2 regions of the Streptomyces sp. NPDC096152 genome follow, and region 2 is predicted to be linked to the other one. Evidence: riboswitches for the same ligand, from Rfam matches in the RefSeq annotation. Region 2 holds a riboswitch; the other holds the start of a gene.

Region 1 (7,657 bases), on a different contig from region 2:
GGCGCGGTGGCGCAGGTGGGGGGCGGTGGCCTTCAGGGCGACGGGGTAGCCGAGCGAGCGGGCGGCCTCGGCGGCGGCGTCGGCAGTCGGCGCGGGCAGGGCCCGGCGGACGGGGATGCCGTAGCGGCCGAGCAGCTCGCCGGTCTCCTCGGCTCCGAGGGTGAGCCCCTGCCCGCGCGCGAGCAGCCCGTCGATCAGCTGGGCGGCGCCCTTCTCGTCGATGTCGTCGTACTCGGGCACCTTGCCGGGGTCGGCGGCGTCGCGCCGCCACTGGGCGTACCTGACCGCCTCGGCGAGGGCCCGTACGGCTCGCTCGGCGGCGGGATACGCGGGGATCAGGCGGGAGCAGGCGCCGGAGGCCTCGGGTGCCGGGGTCTCGGGCGCCGGGGCGGACGCCGCGGCGGCGGGCTCCGCGCCCGCTCGGGGCGCCGCGGCGGGGGGCCTGCGGGTGTCCGGGCCGGGCTGGGGGGCGGCGTCTCGGGCGGCCTGCGGGGCGGTGCCCGGGCCGGCGTCCGGTCCGGCCTGCGGGCCAGTTTCGGGGCCGGTCTGCGCACCGGCGTCCGGTCCAGCCTGGGGGGCGGTGTCCGGGCCCGCCTGCGGGCCGGTGCTGGCCGCCGCCGACAGCGCCTCCGCGAGTCCGCCCAGCTCGACGTGGACCACCAGCACCGGCTTGCCGGGCACCGTCTCCGCGGCCGACCGCAGCGCCTCGGCCAGGGCGGCGTCCTCGGCGGCCCCCTCCCCCACGGCCGGGATCGCCGTCACGACCACGGCGTCGCAGGTGTCGTCGGCGAGCACCCGGGCCAGCGCCGCGCGGAAGTCCTCCGCCGAGGCCGCCGTCGTCAGGTCCACGGGACGCTGCGGGCGCAGCCCTTCGGCGAGGCAGCGGTCGTACGTCAGCACGCCGAGCGACTCGGAGTTGCCGAGGATCGCCACGCGCGCCCCGGCGGGCAGCGGCTGCCGGGCGAGCAGCAGGCCCGTGTCGACCAGTTCGGTGATCGTGTCCACGCGGATCACCCCGGCCTGCCGGAGCAGCGCGGACACCGTGGCGTGCGGCAGCCGCGTCGCCCGTACGGTGTGCCCCTGCGGGCCGCTGCCGGAGCCCTGGACGACGACCAGCGGCTTCGCCGCGGCGGTGCGCCGGGCGAGCCGGGTGAACTTGCGCGGGTTGCCGATGGACTCCAGGTACATGAGGGCGACGTCGGTGTCGGGGTCGTCGTACCAGTACTGCAGGACGTCGTTGCCGGAGACGTCGGCCCGGTTGCCGGACGACACGAACGTCGACACGCCCGTGACGCCGGTGACGCCCCCGCCGCGCCGGTGCAGCCGGGACAGCAGCGCGATGCCGATGGCGCCGGACTGCGCGAACAGCCCGATGCGGCCGGGCCGGGGCATCCGGGGCGCGAGGGAGGCGTTCAGCCGGACGCCGGGCGAGGTGTTGATGACGCCGAAGGCGTTGGGCCCGATGATCCTCATGCCGTACGCGCGCGCGTGCCGCACGAGGGCGCGCTGGCGCTCGCGTCCGTCGGGGCCGCTCTCCGCGTATCCGGCGGAGACCACGACGAGCCCCTGGACGCCGTGCTCGCCGCACTCGGTGACGACCTCGGGGACGTGGTCGGCGGGCACGGCGACGACCGCGATGTCGACCGGGGAGTCGATCTCCCGCACCGAGCGGTGCGCGGGCACCCCGTCGATCTCCCGCAGGTCCTCGGCGAAGGCGCTGTTCACGGCGTACAGGCGGCCGGTGAACCCGGCGTCGCGGATGTTGCCGAGGATGCTGCGGCCCACGCCGCCGGGGGTGCGGCCGACTCCGACGACAGCGACCGACCCGGGCGCCAGCAGGCGCCGTACCGACCGGCCCTCGGCTCGCTGTTCCCGGGCGCGCTGCACCGCCAGCGAGCGGTCCGTCGGCTCGATGCCGAACTCCAGGTGGACGACGCCGTCCTCGAAGCTGCGCTTCTGCGTGTAGCCGGCGTCCGTGAACACCTTGATCATCTTGTTGTTGGCGGGCAGCACCTCGGCGGTGAAGCGCCGGATGCCGCGCTCGCGCGCGACGGCGGCGATGTGCTCCAGGAGGGCGGAGGCGACCCCGCGCCCCTGGTGCGCGTCCTGCACGAGGAAGGCGACCTCGGCCTCGTCGGAGGGACCCGTCGCGGCCATGCCGTCGGCGCCGATGCGGTCGTAGCGCACGGTGGCGATGAACTCGCCGCCCACCGTGGCCGCGAGGCCCACCCGGTCCACGAAGTCGTGGTGCGTGAAGCGGCGGACGTCCTTCGCGGACAGGCGTGGGTAGGGCGCGAAGAAACGGTAGTACTTCGACTCGTCCGACACCTGCTCGTAGAAGCTGACCAGGCGGTCGGCGTCGTCGACGGTGATGGGGCGGATCCGTGCGGTGCCGCCGTCGCGCAGCACCACGTCGGCCTCCCAGTGGGCGGGGTACACATGCCGGTCCGACGAGCTCTGCATGGGCCCCAGAGTACGGCCAGGATCTTCCTTTCGGATCAGTGCGGACCCGGGCCTGTCCGGTCGGGGTCCGCACGGCGCGCCCTGGCGCGAGGGCGACGGCGCGAGGCAGTCTGTGGGAGGCACATGTCGGGCCGAGGCCGCGGCCCGACGCCCTCCCGGGTACGGAACACCGGACCGCTCCGGGAGGGTGCCGCGCGATATGGAAAACTGGTCTAGACAACCCTGAACACCTGAAGGGCAGCATCACATGGCTGAGCGCCGCGTCAACGTCGGCTGGGCCGAGGGCCTCCACGCCCGCCCCGCTTCCATCTTCGTCCGGGCGGCCACGGCCGCAGGGGTCCCCGTGACGATCGCCAAGGCCGACGGCACCCCCGTCAACGCGGCCTCCATGCTGGCCGTCCTCGGCCTCGGCGCCCAGGGCGGCGAGGAGGTCGTCCTGGCCTCCGACGCCGAGGGCGCGGAGATCGCCCTCGACCGGCTGGCCAAGCTGGTCGCCGAGGGGCTCGAGGAGCTCCCCGAGACGGTCTGACCGCCTCACCGCGCGCAGGAGGCGGCGTCGCCCTTTCCGGGCGGCGCGGCCTCCTGCGTTCCGGCGGGTCCGTCCGACGTTTCGGCGGGTCCGACGAATTGGCGCGGACATTCGTCCTGGGACGGCGCGCACCCCTCGGGGCACGCCGATCGGAAATTCCCGGGGTCATGGAAAAGGGCAGCCGAAATACACCTCGGCCGAATATCCCTTCTTTGTATACGGTGCTCGTGTTAATAGCACGGGCCCGACGTGTTTACGGGATGTTGCGAAGTCCTCACACGGTCGGCGCGGGGCGCGGCGCCGGGCGGACGCAGCCGGTGCGCGGCCGTCGCGCGCTCGGTGTGCACGGCGGTGACCGTCCGCGCCCGCTCGCCGTCGCCCCGCGCGACGGCGTCCACGATGGCGCCGTGCTCCACCCAGGACTCCACCGGGTCGGCCGGCGCCGCGACCGTGTACATCCAGGAGATCTTGTGCCGCAGCTGGGTCAGCATCGAGGTCAGCGCGGGGCTGCCGGAGGCCTGGGCGAGCGTCTCGTGGAACCAGCCGCCCAGGGAGCGCAGGTCCTCGCTGCTGCCCCTGCGGGCCCGTTCCTGGCCCAGCCTGACCAGGCCGCGCAGGACCTTCAGATGGGCCTCGGTGCGGCGCTGGGCCGCGCGGGCGGCGCCGAGGGGCTCCAGGAGCATCCGCATCTCCAGCAGGTCCGCCGCCTCCTGCTCGGTCGGCTCGGCCACACACGCGCCCGCGTGCCGCCGGGTCACCACGAAACCCTCGGCCTCCAGGGTGCGCAGGGCCTCGCGCACGGGGACGCGCGAGACGCCGTAGCGGCGCGCGAGGACTTCCTCGGTGAGCCGGCTGCCGCGCTCGTGGACGCCTGCGACGATGTCGTCCCGGATCGCCGTGCACACCGAGTGCGCCGGAATACGCATGACCGACCTCCGCCTTAATCCCCGTGAAACGTCGACGATGGACGCCCGTTCCGTGACTCTATTGCAATGAGCCGGAATTTCCGACGGCGGGTCGGAATCCATGGAGTTTTTTTGGACAGCGGGGCGTCCTAAACGCCGAAAGCCCCGGCTGCGAGAGCCGGGGCTTCGGATGCGCGGGAGGCGGGCGGCGCCGGTGCCGCGTCAGACGTCGACGCCGTGCTTGCGGAGGTAGGCGACGGGGTCGATGTCGGAGCCGTACTCCGGGGTGGTGCGGGCCTCGAAGTGCAGGTGCGGTCCGGTGACGTTGCCGGTGGCGCCGGAGAGCCCGATCTGCTGGCCCGGCACGACCTTCTGGCCCACCGAGACGCCGATGGACGACAGGTGGCCGTACATGGTGTACATGCCGTCGGCCATCCTGATCACGACCTGGTTGCCGTACGCCCCGCCCCAGCCCGTGTTCACGACGGTGCCCGTGCCGACCGCGTGGACGGCGGTGCCGCTGGAGGCGTGGAAGTCGATACCGGTGTGGGAGCCGGACGACCACAGGGTGCCGCCGGTCTTGTACCCGGTGGAGACGTAGGAGTCGGAGATCGGCGCCACGAAGGTGTTGAGGCGCTTGCGCTCGGCCGCGCGGGCCGCGCGCTCCTTGGCCTCACGCGCCGCCTCGCGGGCCTTCCGCGCCTGCTCGGCGGCCTTCTCGCGCGCGGCCTCCTCGGCCTGCTTCTGGGCGGCGGCCCGGTGCTGGGCGACGGCCTGTGCGTCGATCTTCTCGGCGACGGAGTCACCGATGGTGACGACCGGGGTGAGACCGGTGTCCTCGGGAGCGGGCGTCTCGGCGGCCAGGGCCGGGGCGGCGGAGAGGGTGCCGAGGACGCCGGAGGTGGTGAGGGCGGCGACGCCCACCGCGCGTGCGGTGGTGCGGTGCATCCGGCTGGGACGACGGTGCTTCCCGGTGGCGCGGGTGAACGCCATGCAGACGTTGTTCCTTTCCTTCCTTCTCGCCTACCGGGTTAGCTGACGGGTTCGGAGCAGGAAGGTCTCCTACGGACCCCCTCGCGGCACGCGCGGGTGTCCGATTCACCCCAGGGACGGTGGGTCCCCGGCTCCCCTGGCTCGCGCCGTACGGGGACTCGGCGATGACTGTCCGGTGCCGCGGGCGCGGCGCGTTGCCTGACGGACAGCCGGACCGACGCTAAACGGGCCCGCTTTCAAATCCCAAACGAATGGTGGGTTTTGTAGCGCAGGACACAGGGCAGAAAGGCAGCCTCTCCCTCAATTCGGACATCAGGGAGCCCCGGTGACACTTCGGCCACCGGGGCTCCCTCACGCGTACCGCTCGCCGGCCGCCCGCGCGGGTGGGTGGGCGCGGACCCGTGCCGCGCGGGCGCCGCGGCCGCCTATTCGGCTGCCACGACGCCGACTTGACCGATGCCGAGGGCCTCGACCGGCTCCTTGATCTGCGCCGCGTCACCGACGAGGACGGTCACCAGGCGGTCCACCGGGAAGGCGTTGACGACCGCCGCGGTGGCCTCCACCGTGCCGGTCGCGGCGAGCTGCTGGTACAGCGTCGCCTGGTAGTCGTCGGGCAGGTGCTGCTCGACCTGGTCGGCCAGCGTGCCCGCCACGGCCAACGCCGTCTCGTACTTGAGCGGTGCCACGCCCACCAGGTTCTGCACGGCGACGTCCCGCTCGGCGTCGGTCAGACCGTCGGCGGCGAGCTTGCGCAGGACCGTGAACAGGTCCCCCAGCGCCGGGCCGGTGTTCGGGGTGTCGACGGAGCCGCTGATCGCGAGCATCGAGGCGCCCGAGCCGTCGGGAGCGGAGCGCAGCACCTGGCCGAACGCCCGCACGCCGTAGGTGTAGCCCTTCTCCTCGCGCAGGACGCGGTCCAGACGGGAGGTGAGGGTGCCGCCGAGGCAGTAGGTGCCCAGCACCTGGGCGGGCCACACGCGGTCGTGCCGGTCGGGGCCGATACGGCCGATGAGCAACTGCGTCTGGACGGCGCCCGGGCGGTCCACGATCACCACGCGGCCGGTGTCGTCGGCGGTGACGGGCGGCACGGGCCGCGGCTTGGCCTGCGAGCCGCTCCACGCGCCCAGGGTCTCGCCGAGCAGCGCGTCGAGGTCGATGCCGGTGAGGTCGCCGACGACCACGGTGGTGGCCGTGGCGGGGCGGACGTGGCGGTCGTAGAAGGCGCGGACCGCCGCCGAGTCGATGGTCCGGACCGTCTCCTCGGTGCCCTGGCGCGGGCGCGACATGCGCGAGGAGGCCGGGAACAGCTCCTTGGAGAGCTCCTTGGCGGCGCGGCGGGACGGGTTGGCCAGCTCGTGCGGGATCTCGTCGAGCCGGTTGCGCACCAGCCGCTCGACCTCGCTCTCGGTGAAGGCGGGGGCCCGCAGCGCGTCGGAGAGCAGGCCGAGCCCCTTGGCCAGGCGCGACGCCGGGACCTCCAGGCTCAGGCGGACGCCGGGGTGGTCGGCGTGCGCGTCGAGAGTGGCGCCGGCGCGCTCCAGCTCGGCGGCGAACTCCTCGGCGGAGTGCTTGTCGGTGCCCTCGGAGAAGGCCCGCGCCATGATCGTGCCGACGCCGTCCAGGCCGGCCGGCTCCGCCTCCAGGGGCGCGTCCAGCAGCACCTCGACGGCGACGACCTGCTGGCCGGGACGGTGGCAGCGCAGCACCGTCAGACCGTTGTCCAGCGTCCCGCGCTCGGGGGCCGGGAACGCCCACGGCCTGGCCTCGCCCGCCTGCGGCCGGGGGTGGAACTCCATCGTGGCGAGCTCGGTCACTTCGCCGCCTCCTCGGTGTCGTCGGTGGCCGCGGCGTCCGCGCCCTCGGTCTCGGCCGCGACCGGCTCGTAGACGAGCACCGCGCGGTTGTCGGAGCGCAGGCGGGCCTTGGCGACCTCCTGGACCTCCTCCGGCGTGATCTCCAGAACGCGGTGCACGGCGGTGAGGGCGAGCTGCGGGTCGTCGAACAGGACGGTGTAGCGGCACAGTTCGTCGGCGCGGCCCGCGACGGTGCCGAGCCGGTCCAGCCACTCGCGCTCCAGCTGGGCCTGGGCCCGCTCCATCTCCTCGGCGGTCGGGCCCTCCTCGGCGAACCGGGCGAGCTCCTCGTCGATGGCGGCCTCGATGACCGGGACCTCGACGTCACCGGAGGTCTTCACGTCCAGCCAGCCCAGGGAGGGCGCGCCGGCCAGCCGCAGCAGGCCGAACCCGGCCGCGACGGCCGTGCGGTCCCGGCGCACCAGCCGGTTGTAGAGGCGGGAGGACTCGCCGCCGCCCAGGACGGTCAGGGCCAGGTCCGCCGCGTCGCACGCGCGCGTGCCGTCGTGCGGCAGCCGGTAGGCGGCCATCAGCGCCCGCGCCGGGACCTCCTCCTCGACGACCTCGCGCAGCTGCTCGCCGATGACCTCGGGCAGGGAGCCGTCGCGGGGCTGCGGCTTGCCGTTGTGCGAGGTGATGGAGCCGAAGTACTTCTCGATCCAGGCGAGCGTCCGCTCGGGGTCGATGTCGCCCACCACGGACAGGACGGCGTTGTTGGGCGCGTAGTACGTGCGGAAGAACGCGCGCGCGTCCTCCAGCGTGGCCGCGTCCAGGTCGGCCATCGAGCCGATGGGCGTGTGGTGGTACGGGTGGCCCTCCGGGTAGGCGAGCGCGGTGAGCCTCTCGAACGCGGTGCCGTACGGAACGTTGTCGTAGCGCTGGCGGCGCTCGTTCTTGACGACGTCCCGCTGGTT
Region 2 (7,657 bases):
GCCTGATCGTGAAGTTCGGCGACTACCCGCTGCACCACGGAGGCGTCGGAGCGATCCGCAGCCTGGGCCGCCTGGGCATCCCCATGTACGCGATCACGGAGGACCGCTGCACGCCCGCCGCCTCCTCCCGCTACCTCACCCGCGCGTTCGTCTGGCCGACCAGGGGCACGGAGGAGCCGGACCGTCTGGTCGAGGGCCTGCTGCGGATCGGCCGCCGCATCGGCCGGCCCACCGTCCTCGTACCGACCGACGAGGAGGCCGCCGTCCTGATCGCAGAGCACCAGGAGGAGCTCGAGGGACACTTCCTCTTCCCGCCCGTCGCCCCCGGCCTCCCGCGCCGCCTGGCCAGCAAGCAGGGGCTGCACGAACTGTGCGGGGAACACGGCATCCCGAGCCCCGCGGCCGCCTTCCCGGGGTCGTACGACGACATCGCCGCGTTCGCCGAGAAGGCCCGCTTCCCGGTGGTGGCCAAGAACCGTGAGGCGTTCGTACGGCGCAGCCGCCCCGCCGTGAGCGGCACCACGCGGATCACCACCCGCGAGGGCCTGCTGAGGCTCGCCCGTGACTGGGGCGAGGAGCCGGGGGTGATCCTCCAGGAGTACCTGCCGCGGGAGGAGGCCGAGGACTGGATCGTGCACGCCTACTTCGGCGCGGACTCGACCCCGCTGGCGATGTTCACCGGCGTGAAGGTCCGCTCCTGGCCGCCGCACGCGGGCATGACCGCCAATGCCTACGTCGTCGACAACCCGGAACTCGCGGACCTCGCCGCACGTTTCATCAAACAGATCGGCTTCAGCGGCATCATCGACCTCGACCTGCGCTTCGACCGGCGCGACGGACAGTACAAGCTCCTCGACTTCAACCCGCGCATGGGCGCCCAGTTCCGGCTCTTCGAGAACGAGTCGGGGGTGGACGTCGTCCGGGCCATGCACCTCGATCTGACCGGGCGCGCCGTTCCGGAGGGGGAACAGCGGGCCGGCCACCGGTACGTCGTGGAGAACATCGACCTGCCCGCCCTGCTCGCCTACCGCCGCAGTGGCTACACGACGCCGCACGCGCCGGCCCGGCCGAGCGGGACGGAGCTGGCCTGGTTCGCGGGTGACGACCCGCTGCCGTTCCTCACGATGCTCGCGCGCTTCGTGCGGCCGGGCGCGAAGCACCTCTATCAGCTGTGGCGGACCAACCGCCGCGGCAGTACCACCGGTTCGGGCGGCTGACCTGCTCGTTCACCCATCTGCCCGCTGCTCGCGGCCCGGGCCGGCCCACGAAGTGACGAACAGTCCGTCCTGGGGAGGGACTTCGTGAACCAACCGGTAGCAGTCATCGGTGCCGGGCCGTACGGCCTGTCCACCGCCGCGCATCTGCGGGGGCGCGGCATCCCGGTCCGCGTCTTCGGCGAACCCATGGTGAGCTGGCGCGACCACATGCCCGCCGGGATGCTGCTGAAGTCGACCCCGGCCGCCTCGAACATCGACGCCCCGCAGCGCGGCCACACCCTCGCCGACTACTGCGACGCGGCCGGCACACGACGGCTGGTGACGGACGAGGACATCATCCCGGTCGAGACCTTCATCGCCTACGGCGAGTGGTTCCAGCAGCGACTGGTGCCCGACCTGGAGCGGGTGCGGGTGGTCTCGGCCGACCGGCGGCCGGTTGGCGGATTCGAGCTGAAGCTGGACTCGGGGGAGCAGTTCGCCGCCCGCGCGGTCGTGGTGGCGACCGGCCTGTCGGGCCTGGCCCACCTGCCGCCGGAGCTGGCCGGGGCGGCGCCCGACGGTCCCACCCCGACCGGCCCGCTCTCCCACAGCTCCCAGCACCACGACCTGTCCCGGTTCGCCGGCCGGGAACTCGTCGTCGTCGGCGCGGGCCAGTCCGCGCTGGAGACGGCGGTGCTGGCGGCGGAGGCCGGCGCGCGGGTGCGGCTGGTGTCCCGGGGCCGCGGCAAGGTCGCCTTCGGCGCGCCCCCGTGGCGGCAGTCGCGACTGCGCCCCGAGTCGCCCTTCGGCCGCGCCTGGTCCCTGTGGGCCCTCAGCCACTACCCGCACCCCTACCGCCACCTCCCGGCCCGAACCCGCCATTACCTGGTCCGCCGCGTCCTCGGGCCGCTCGGCGCGTGGTGGCTGCGCGACCGCTTCGAGGGCGAGGTGCCGGTCCAGGAGGTCGCCGCCGTCGTCCGCGCAGAGGCCGGGGACGGCCGCCCGGCGCTGACCGTGCGCACCCTCGGCGGCGGTACGCGGGACCTCACCGCGGACCACGTCATAGCCGCGACCGGCTACCGCGTCGACATCGCCGCCATGGACTTCCTCGGCCACGAGCTGCGCACCGGACTGGCGCTGAGCCGCGGCACCCCGAAGCTGGGCGCCGGGTACGTCTCCTCGGTTCCCGGTCTCTGCTTCACGGGTCTGCCCGCGGCCGCCTCCTACGGGCCGGTGATGCGCTTCGTGTGCGGGACGGAGTTCGCCTCCCCGAGGCTGGCCGCCCACCTGGCGGGAGCACACGGCTGAGCACACGCCGCGGGAGTGCGGAGCTGAGCGCACGGGGCGTGAGCGGTGCGGGGGAAGCGGTGCGGGGGCGGGGAGTGGTGCCGTGATCTCGCTCACCCTGAGCCCCAGGCCGCTGCCGCGCCCCCCTCACGCCCGCACGGTCGCGCCGACCGGCACGGGAGGAAGAACCGCCGCGTACAAAGGAGTTCAGGAGGGGCGGGCGGGAATGAGGCGGCCGCCGTCGTCGTCCGGTTCCCGTCGAGTCGGCGGCGCGGCGGATCCGTATTCTCTGATCATGGCCGCCTCCCTCGCATATGCCCTCATCGCCACTGACCTGGACGGAACGCTGCTGCGCGGCGACGACACCCCGTCCGAGCGGTCCCTCGCCGCGCTCGCGCGGGTGGCGGCCGCCGGTGCCCGGCACCTCGTGGTGACCGGGAGGCCGGCGCCGAGGGTGCGGCCGCTGCTCGACGCCCTGGGCACCACGGGCCTCGCGGTGTGCGGCCAGGGCGCGCAGCTCTACGACGCCGGGGCGGACCGCCTGCTGTGGTCGGTCACCCTGGACCGGGAGCCGGCCGAGACCGCGCTCGGCAAGATCGAGGCCGAGGTGGGGCAGGTGTACGCGGCGGTCGACCAGGACGGGGTGGACGGGCTGACTCTGATCGAGCCCGGGTATCTCATGCCGCACCCGACGCTGCCCGCGGTGCGGGTCGACCGGCGCGACGACCTGTGGAGCGCGCCCATCAGCAAGGTGCTGCTGCGCCATCCCGTGCTGTCCGACGACGAGTTGGCGGCCACCGCGCGCGGGGTGGTCGGCTCCTTGGCGACGGTCACCATGTCGGGCCCGGGAACCGTCGAGCTCCAGCCCTGCGGCATCACCAAGGCGACCGGGCTGGCCATGGCCGCCGAACACCTGGGGCTGAGCCGCGAACACGCCCTCGCCTTCGGCGACATGCCGAACGACATCCCCATGTTCCAGTGGGCCGCCCACGGTGTCGCCATGGCCAACGCCCACCCCGAACTCAAGGCGGTCGCCGACGAGGTCACCTTGTCGAACGAGGACGACGGCATCGCCGTCGTCCTCGACCGGTTGTTCCCGGAGCGGTAGGCGCTCCCGGAGGCCCGCCCACCCATTGGCACCTCGGGTGCCGCTGGGCGGCCGCCCCGTCGGCCGGTGGGCGCCGCCGGGGCGCCCACCGTCGTCGGAGCACCCGCCGTCGTCCGTCAGTAGGCGCCGAAGACGTTGTCGATGGAGCCGTAGCGGGTGGCCGCGTACTTGCAGGCCGCCGTGATGTTGGCGACCGGGTCGTAGATGTTCCACGCCGTGCCCGGCACGTGGTAGGCGGTGAACGTCGGGTCGATGACCTGGAGCAGGCCCTTGGACGGGATGCCCGCGAGTGCGTTGGAGTCCCAGAGGTTGATGGCCAGCGGGTTGCCGGAGGACTCGCGCATGACGTTGCGGTAGATGCCGTTGTACGTGCCCGGGATGCCCTTCTTGGTCATGATTCCGAGCGACGCGCGGATCCAGCCGTCGAGGTTGTTCGGGTACCCGAGCGTGCTCGCGGTGGCGGGGGCGGATGCGGTGGCCGCGGACGCGTTGGTCGCGCCGATGAGCGGGAGGGCGAGCACGGCGGCACCGGTGCCGACGGCGGCGAGGGCGCGGGCGAGGCGGGTGGCGCGGGGACGGCGGAGCAGACCCTGGGCAGGCATGGTGAATTCCTCTCCGTCGCCTGCGAGGTGAGCTGTCGGATTCGGGCGGGGAGGCGCCCGGCCGTGCCCCCTGAGGGCACGGCTTCACCCCGAGCCGTTCCGGCGCGGCGTACGACATGCGGTGTGCGACGTACGGCGTCCGGTCCGGCGACTTACCTGGGTCCCCCGCTCCTGCCATGCGTGGTTCGTTCGATGGGTTCGCGGGCGGCGGCAGGATTCGGCGTCCGCCCGGTGGCCGGGAACGTATGCGAGAGCACATGTCCTGAACAAGTAGGCGATTCACAGCTCGTCCCTATTGACCTTGATGTGCGGCTAATAGGGTGCTTGATCCTTTGCGTCCGCACAGGGTCAACTCGCCCGTGAGGAAAGGGGAAGCGCGGGTATGCGGCCAGAGTGAGAGCGAGGAAGGGGTGTGACCCAACTCACGGTTTAAGTGAGCGAAGAGCAATCGCGACCAAGGGGACTTGAGGTCCCAAGATGGACTAATCGGACTCCTTCCGCACGCGTCCACCCGGGTGCTGTCGGACGCCGTCGGCGGGTGGCTCGCGTGTCACCCGGGTGCCACGAGCGTGCCGCGCTGTGAGTCGTTCGGCGGGAGGGTGACGTACGAGTGTGTATGAACGTGGCGTGTGGGGATCAGAAGGGGCGAGTCAATATTTATGCGCTCATATGTATGGATCACTTGCATACCGGGCGTGATCCGATACCGCCTGGCCTGTATAGGTGGGCGCTAGCGGTGATCGAAACGTGACCGGATACGCTGACTTGAGTGAGGGCAGCGACCTATCGACAAACCGTGTAATCGCCAGCAGACACCAGCAGACAGGAGACCCCTCGTGACCGTCGTCGGGCCGTTCGGGCTGAGCGTGCGGGACCAGGCTCTGGAAGCCGATGTCCAGGCCGGATTGGCGGCTGTCGAGGAAGGGCTGCTCGAGGCCACCAAGAGCGAGGTCCCCTTCATCACGGAGGCCGCCCAGCACCTCGTACGGGCGGGCGGGAAGCGGTTCCGGCCGCTGCTCGTGATGCTCGCGGCGCAGTTCGGTGACCCGGAGGCGCCGGGGATCGTGCCCTCGGCCGTGGTCGTGGAGCTCACCCACCTGGCGACGCTGTACCACGACGACGTGATGGACGAGGCCGCGGTGCGCCGTGGAGTGGCCAGCGCGAACACCCGCTGGGGGAACTCGGTCGCCGTCCTGACCGGCGACTTCCTGTTCGCCCGGGCCTCGCAGATCCTCGCCGATCTCGGTCCCGAGGCGGTGCGCGTGCAGGCCGTGGCGTTCGAGCGGCTGGTCACCGGGCAGATCCTGGAGACGGCGGGGCCGCAGGACGGCCGCGACCCGGTCGATCACTACCTGGACGTGCTGAGCGGCAAGACCGGATCGCTGGTCGCGGTGTCCTGCCGGTTCGGGGCGATGATGTCCGGTGCCGACGAGAACGTCGTGGACGTGCTGACCCAGTACGGGGAGCGGCTCGGCGTCGCCTTCCAGCTGGCGGACGACGTGCTGGACATCGCCTCGGACTCGCACGAGTCGGGCAAGACGCCGGGGACGGACCTCCGGGAGGGGGTCGCGACGCTTCCGGTGCTGCGGCTGCGGGAGCGGGCGGCGCGGCTCGGTCTGGCGGAGGACGTCGCGCTGTGCGAGCTGCTGGACTCCGACCTGACCGACGACGACCGGCTCGCGGAGGCGCTGACGGCGCTGCGCGCCCACCCGGCGCTGGAGCAGGCCCGCAAGGACACCGTGCGGTATGCGGAGGACGCGCGGGCCGCGCTGGCCCCGCTGCGGGAGTGCGACGCCAAGGCGGCGCTGATGGAGCTGTGCGACGCGGTGGTGCACCGGGCCGGCTAGCGACGGCCCCCGCACGGAGCCGGGCCCGCGACCTCACGACCCCGCGACCTCAAAGCTCCGCGACCTCAAAGCTCCGCGCCCCGCGACTCTGTGGCCTCAGCAGGTCCCCGCAGTACGGCGTTGTTCACGATGTTCACCCTGAGTGACGGGTGGGATCTCTGTCCAACGAGTCCCGGGAGGCCGGTGCAGGCAGCGCCGGCAGGTCGGCGCTCCCTGCCGTCCCGTGGGCGCCTCGACCCCCGCCCCGCCGCTCCGTACCACCCCCTACGGGGCGGGGGAGACGCAGCCCTCCGGCGTCATACCCCAGTCGTAGGCGGAGTTGAGTCCGCGGTCTGACGCATCCTCACGGCCGATTTGGTCAGATGGAACACACGGACAACACCACTCCTCACCGATTCGGGTGAGAATGGCGGCTCGGGGTGGTGGGTGCACCGCCCCACTCGCGCAATGCCGGGAGCACCGGGGAGAGCGCGGACGAGCAGCCGCCGCCGACGACGGAGGTAAGGCACAGATGGCACCGTACGAATCCGACGAGAGCACCGGCGTCGAGGACGCCGACGAACTGCGCTCGGGACGGCGCAGGGCCGCGCGCTACGTCGTACCGGCCGCGGTGGTTGGGGTCGCGGCGGCGACCATCGGGCTGGTCCCGGCGCTCGCGGACTCCGGCGACCCCGACCTGCCGAAGATCACCGCGCAGCAACTCATCGAGAAAATCGCCAAGTCGGACGTCCAGCAGCTCTCCGGGACGGTGAAGGTCAGCACGGACCTCGGTCTGCCGGACCTGGGCGGCCTGGAGAGCGGCCTCGCCTCCCGTGCGGCCGGGGGCGGTGACGGTTCGTCGGCCGATCCGACGTCCAGGCTGACCGAGCTGGCCTCCGGCACGCACACCCTGCGCGTCGCGTCCGACGGCGAGGACCGGCAGAAGGTGTCGCTGATCGAGCGCGCCGCCGAGTACAGCCTCATCCACAACGGCAAGGACGTCTGGGGCTACGACAGCAAGTCGAACGAGGTCTACCACGGCACCGCCTCCCAGGACGGCGGCAAGCGGCACGACCAGGTCCCCGCCACGCCGAAGGACTTCGCCGACCAGGCCCTGAAGTCGGTCGACGACACCACGTCGGTGACGGTCGACGGCACCGCGCGGGTGGCCGGCCGGGACGCCTACAAGCTGGTCGTGAAGCCGAAGCAGTCCGGGACCACGGTCGGTGCGATCAGCATCGCGGTGGACGCGAAGACCGGGCTGCCGCTGAAGTTCACGCTGACGCCGGCGAGCGGCGGGGCCGCCGTCGTGGACGCGGGCTTCACCCAGGTGAGCTTCGCCAGGCCGGCCGCCTCGACCTTCGCCTTCACCCCGCCCAAGGGCGCGAAGGTCACCGACGAGAAGGACGCTGCACACGACGGCGCCAAGGCGCCCGAGCACGGCCTCCTGCCCGGAATGCCCTCGCGGAAGGACCTCGCCAAGGGCGGCCGGGAGGACTTCGCCAAGGAGGGCCCGAAGGTGCTCGGCAAGGGCTGGAACTCCATCGCCACCTTCGACACCGGCGGCAGGGGTGGCGCCCCGTCGGACTCCGGCAGCGGAGACCTCGGCGGCATGCTCGGCTCGCTGGGCGACCAGGT

The links. Region 2 has a riboswitch for cyclic di-AMP ahead of ACIQ9G_RS13980 (transglycosylase SLT domain-containing protein). Riboswitches for the same ligand answer to the same signal wherever they lie in the genome.
Region 1: it holds a riboswitch for cyclic di-AMP, as region 2 does, so the genes downstream of both, ACIQ9G_RS32090 (M23 family metallopeptidase) here and ACIQ9G_RS13980 (transglycosylase SLT domain-containing protein) in region 2, are expected to answer to the same signal.

What each region holds. Positions count from the first base shown of each region.
Region 1 covers NZ_JBIWFW010000011.1:79,995-87,651, forward strand. Annotated here, with positions in the region: gene ACIQ9G_RS32075 (GNAT family N-acetyltransferase) at 1-2,463, opposite strand, end outside; gene ACIQ9G_RS32080 (HPr family phosphocarrier protein) at 2,711-2,992, shown strand; gene ACIQ9G_RS32085 (GntR family transcriptional regulator) at 3,223-3,918, opposite strand; gene ACIQ9G_RS32090 (M23 family metallopeptidase) at 4,120-4,890, opposite strand; cyclic di-AMP (ydaO/yuaA leader) riboswitch at 4,904-5,064, opposite strand; gene ACIQ9G_RS32095 (M16 family metallopeptidase) at 5,316-6,704, opposite strand; gene ACIQ9G_RS32100 (M16 family metallopeptidase) at 6,701-7,657, opposite strand, start outside.
Region 2 covers NZ_JBIWFW010000003.1:815,858-823,514, reverse strand. Annotated here, with positions in the region: gene ACIQ9G_RS13995 (ATP-grasp domain-containing protein) at 1-1,217, shown strand, start outside; gene ACIQ9G_RS13990 (FAD-dependent oxidoreductase) at 1,302-2,504, shown strand; gene ACIQ9G_RS13985 (HAD family hydrolase) at 2,779-3,591, shown strand; gene ACIQ9G_RS13980 (transglycosylase SLT domain-containing protein) at 3,708-4,193, opposite strand; cyclic di-AMP (ydaO/yuaA leader) riboswitch at 4,198-4,327, opposite strand; gene ACIQ9G_RS13975 (polyprenyl synthetase family protein) at 5,030-6,040, shown strand; gene ACIQ9G_RS13970 (outer membrane lipoprotein carrier protein LolA) at 6,552-7,657, shown strand, end outside.